Regions from separate parts of the Methylobacterium sp. CM6247 genome, predicted to be linked through region 2. Evidence: riboswitches for the same ligand, from Rfam matches in the RefSeq annotation. Region 2 holds a riboswitch; the other holds the start of a gene.
What was found. A riboswitch is a leader RNA that binds a small molecule or an ion and turns the genes downstream of it on or off. The one in region 2 is predicted to bind cobalamin.
Positions count from the first base shown of each region.

Region 1 (2,194 bases), 830 kb from region 2:
CGAACTGGCGCAGGGCCTGTTCGCGAAGCCGGGGCGCTATCCGGTGGTGATGCGCTTCTCGACCATCCCCGGTGATATCCTGGACGACAGCGTCTCCACCCCGCGCGGCACGGCGATCAAGGTCCTCGGTGTCGAGGGAGAGCGTCTCGAAGGGTCGGAAGGGGATGCCACGCAGGATTTCGTGCTCGTCAATGGGCCGGCCTTCTCGGCGCCGGGACCGAAGCCGTTCCTCGCGACGCTGAAGCGCCTCGCCAAGACCACCGATCGGGCGGAGGGACTGAAGAAGGCCGCATCGGCGGCGCTTCGGGGTGTGCAGAGCGCGGTCGTCGCGACCACCGGTTCGCCGAGCCCGACCCTGGCGACCCTCGGTGGGCAGCCCGAGACGCATCTCCTCGGCGACAGTTTCTACAGTCAGGTCCCGCTGCGCTTCGGCGATCACATCGCCAAGATCTCCCTCGTCCCGGTCTCTCCCGAAATGAGGGCGCTGGCGAACAAGCCTCTGGACGACACGAGCGCCGCCGACGCGATCCGCGAGGCGGTGATGGAGCATTTTCGCATCCACGGCGGCACCTGGGAATTGCGGGCGCAGCTGTGCCTGAACCTCGACGACATGCCGGTGGAGGACGCCTCCGTGGTCTGGCCTGAGACCGCGAGCCCCTACCGCACCATCGCCACCCTCACCGCCGCGCCGCAGGCGAGCTGGAGCGAGGCCCGCGCGGCTTACGTCGATGACGGTCTATCGTTCAGCCCCTGGCACGGGTTGGCCGCGCACCGGCCGCTCGGCGGGATCATGCGCATGCGCAAATCGGCCTACGAGATGGGCAAGCGCTTCCGGGCCGAGAAGAACGGCCGCCGCATCGAGGAGCCAAAGAATCTCGACGCTCTGCCGGAGTGACGCCGGACGTTGCTGCAATGCGACAGGGCAGCGGCGATGATCGGTGCGGGATCATCTCGCAATTGACCGTCTCGTCGCGGCCGACCTAGCCTGACGCTGACGGTTCCTCTTGCGAGGATCAAAAGGGAACGCGGTGAGGGTCTTGGCCCGATGCCGCGGCTGCCCCCGCAACTGTAAGCGGCGAGCCCATCATCAACACGTCACTGGGTGATCCACCTGGGAAGACGATGAGAGGGCGTCGACCCGTGAGCCAGGAGACCTGCCGTCAGTCGTGGTCACACGCGAAACGCATCGGGCGGGGTGTCCTGGTGGGGTGTCGGCGCCTGCGCTCGCGCGCAGGGATCGGCTTCGTTCGCGGTGACGTGCCACTGCCGTTGCCCGAGGTCTCCGCCTGTGTCCGTTCGTCTCGTCCCTCCGCTCCTCGCCCTCGGATTCCTGGCATCCGCCTCGCCGGTTCTTGCCCAGTCCGGGACGGCCACCACCGCCGAGGCGACCCTCGACGAACTCTCCGTGGCCGCCGACATGCGTCCGCCCCCTGCCGCCGGTCCCGGTCTCGGCGGAGCCACGGGCGGAGCCGGCGGGGCCGAAGCGTTTGGCGCCCTGTCCGCTCCCGCGCTGACGTCGAGTTCGGGCGTCATCACCGGCAGGGCCCTCAACGATCGCCCGGTGACCCGCCCCGGCGAGGTGCTGGAGGCCGTGCCCGGCCTCATCGTCACGCAGCATTCCGGCGAGGGAAAAGCCAACCAGTACTTCCTGCGCGGCTTCAACCTCGACCACGGCACGGACATCGCCATCACCATCGACGGCATGCCGGCCAACATGCGCACCCATGGCCACGGCCAGGGCTATGCCGACATCAACTTCCTCATTCCCGAACTCGTCGGCGCGGTGGAGTTCCACAAGGGCCCGTATCTCGCCCGTGACGGGGATTTCGCCTCCGCCGGATCGGTGCGGATCGACACGATCGACGCAGTGCCCCGCCCACTCGCGCTCACCTCCATCGGGAGCTTCGGCTACAAGCGGGCCCTCACCATCGCCTCCGCACCCCTCGGGGAGGGGACGCTCCTCGCCGCCGGCGAGGCTCAGGTCTATGACGGCCCCTGGGTGGTGCCGGACGACATCCGCAAGCTCAACGGCGTTCTCCGCTACAGCCAGGGCACTGCCCTCGACGGGTTCTCCCTCACCGGCATGGCCTATTCCAACCGCTGGACGGCGACGAACCAGGTTCCGCAGCGGGCCATTTCCGAAGGCGTGATCGGCCGCTTCGGCACTCTCGATCCGAGCGATGGCGGCGATGCC
Region 1 covers NZ_JBTXKX010000003.1:1,230,513-1,232,706, forward strand. Annotated here, with positions in the region: gene ACYQOP_RS06665 (catalase family protein) at 1-895, shown strand, start outside; cobalamin riboswitch at 979-1,176, shown strand; gene ACYQOP_RS06670 (TonB-dependent receptor) at 1,418-2,194, shown strand, end outside.
Region 1: another riboswitch for cobalamin. It lies ahead of ACYQOP_RS06670 (TonB-dependent receptor); the one in region 2 lies ahead of ACYQOP_RS02750 (CbtB domain-containing protein).

Region 2 (2,194 bases):
TCCGGCCGCGCCTTCCAGGGCACGATGCCGTCGGGCGTCTCCGCGTACAGGCCGATGCCCGCGAGGATGGTTCTGGCGGATTCGACCGGGTCGAGATCGCCGTAGACGTAGGTCCAGCGGCCTTCGGAGGCCACGGCGACGGTGCAGGGGCGCTTGCAGACGGAGAGGCACTCCACGCTTTCGACCGCGATGCCCTCGATGGCGGCTTCCGTCACCGCATCGCGCAGCGCCGAGACGAGGCGGGCCCCGGCGCGGGGCTCGGACGTGTCGCCGGCCGTGCGACAGGTGGCGCAGACGTAGAGTACGACCGGGCTGCCGGCCTGGATGTCCTCGTCAGGCATGCGACGTCGCCGGGCTCTTGCGCCCGACGCTGTTCCAGGCCCAGCCGAAGGCGAGGCCGATCACCGCCCAGAACACGAAGGCGATGCCCAGCGACCGAGCGGCGAATTGGGCCGCGTAGCCCGGCGGCAGGGCGGAGGCGGTGTGGCTCGTCTCCGGCGCCCCGGCCAGATGCGGTGCGACGATAAGCACGAGCCCTCCAGCGACGGCGATGGAGGAGCGGCGAATCGCGATGAGGTAGAGTCCCATGGCGGTGGCGGCTGCGGTCATGACCCACCAGAACTGGCGTTCGGCGAGCGGCGCCGCCTCCATGCCGGGCAGTTCCGGCGGTAGGCCGAGGGCCGGGGCGAGGGCCACGGCGAGGAACCCCGCGATGGCGAATCGCAGGCCGGTTTCCGGGCTCGGCTCGCGCCCACAGGCAATGAGAGCCGCGCCCAGTAACAGGGCGTAGCCGACGCCGCCGACCAGGGTCGCGAGGGCGGTGAAGACCATCCGGGGCAGGCCGGGGCCGGGCTGCCAGGCCGGTGCGACCTCGCCGCCTTCGACACCGTCCGTCTTGCCACCATGGTCGTGGCCCGAATGGACGGGCACGATGAGGGAGGCCGGGGAGGCGCCGCGCGGCATCGATAGCGCGGCCGGCGCCGTGGCTTCACCGCTCTCGTAACGCTCGGCCGCGATGATCAGCGGCGAGGTGAGGGCGAGCTGCAAGCCCGTGGCGACGACAGCCGCCAGGAAGCCGGCGACCAGGGCCGCCGACACGAGTCGGATCATCATGAAATCAGGTCCTGGCTGAGCGCGAGGCGGTCAGTGGCAGGGGAAATTCTGGGCGTGCCGGAAATCGTGGGCCGCGTTGTGCAGCGCCATCGCCGGTGCGAAGCCGGCCATGAAGACGAGCCCGAGGCCGAGGAAAGCGGCCATAAGTACCGCGCCGAGACGCTCGTTGCTGCGGGTGCCGGTGAGGGCGAGAGTGTTCGTGGTCATCGTGTCAGGTCTCCGGCCGCCCCGCCGGCGGCGTTCGAGGATAGAGCGGGAGGACAATGTCCCCTTCGGAAGGCAGGTCTCCTGGCTCGCGGGTCATCCGGTCCTGCCGCCTTCCCGGATCGCTCCGGTGGCCGATGGCAGGCCCGTCTCCGCTCACAGTTGCGGGGGCAGCTGCGGTTTCAGGCGCGAGCCCTCACCGCATTCCCTTTTCACCCCGTCGCCGGGGCACCGTCCAAACTTCGCTTCTACGCGCTCACGCGACCGCTGACAACGCGCCGCCAAAGCGTTTTACCGGCTTTGACGGGGCAGGGCGGTTTCGCGCTAAAGGGAGCCATGCGGCAGCCTTCCCCAAGAATGACACTGGTCCTCGGAGGCGCGCGCTCGGGCAAGAGCCTGCACGCGGAGCGCCTCGTGGAAGCCCACCCGGCGCCGTGGCTCTACCTCGCCACCGCGCAGGCCTGGGACGACGAGATGCGGGAGCGCGTCGCCCTTCACCGGTCGCGCCGCTCGGCGGATTGGATCACCCGGGACGTGCCGATCGATCTGGCCGAGGCCGTCGCCGCGGCGACCGGGCCGGTGCTGGTCGATTGCCTGACCCTGTGGCTCACCAACCTGATCCTGTCCGAGGCCGATATCGAGGCGGCGAGCGCCGCGCTGATCGAGGCCTGCGGTCGCGCGCCGGGGCCGGTGGTGCTGGTGGGCAACGAGGTCGGTCTCGGCATCGTGCCGGACAACGCGCTCGCCCGCCGCTTCCGCGACGCGGCCGGGCGACTGCACCAGCGCCTCGCCGCGCGGGCCGACCATGTGGTGTTCATGGTGGCGGGACTGCCGATGATCGTGAAACCCCAACCCGGAGCGAGCGCATGAGCGTTTC
Region 2 covers NZ_JBTXKX010000003.1:403,834-406,027, reverse strand. Annotated here, with positions in the region: gene ACYQOP_RS02760 (DUF1636 family protein) at 1-341, opposite strand, end outside; gene ACYQOP_RS02755 (CbtA family protein) at 334-1,113, opposite strand; gene ACYQOP_RS02750 (CbtB domain-containing protein) at 1,144-1,320, opposite strand; cobalamin riboswitch at 1,375-1,568, opposite strand; gene cobU (bifunctional adenosylcobinamide kinase/adenosylcobinamide-phosphate guanylyltransferase) at 1,675-2,187, shown strand; gene cobO (cob(I)yrinic acid a,c-diamide adenosyltransferase) at 2,184-2,194, shown strand, end outside.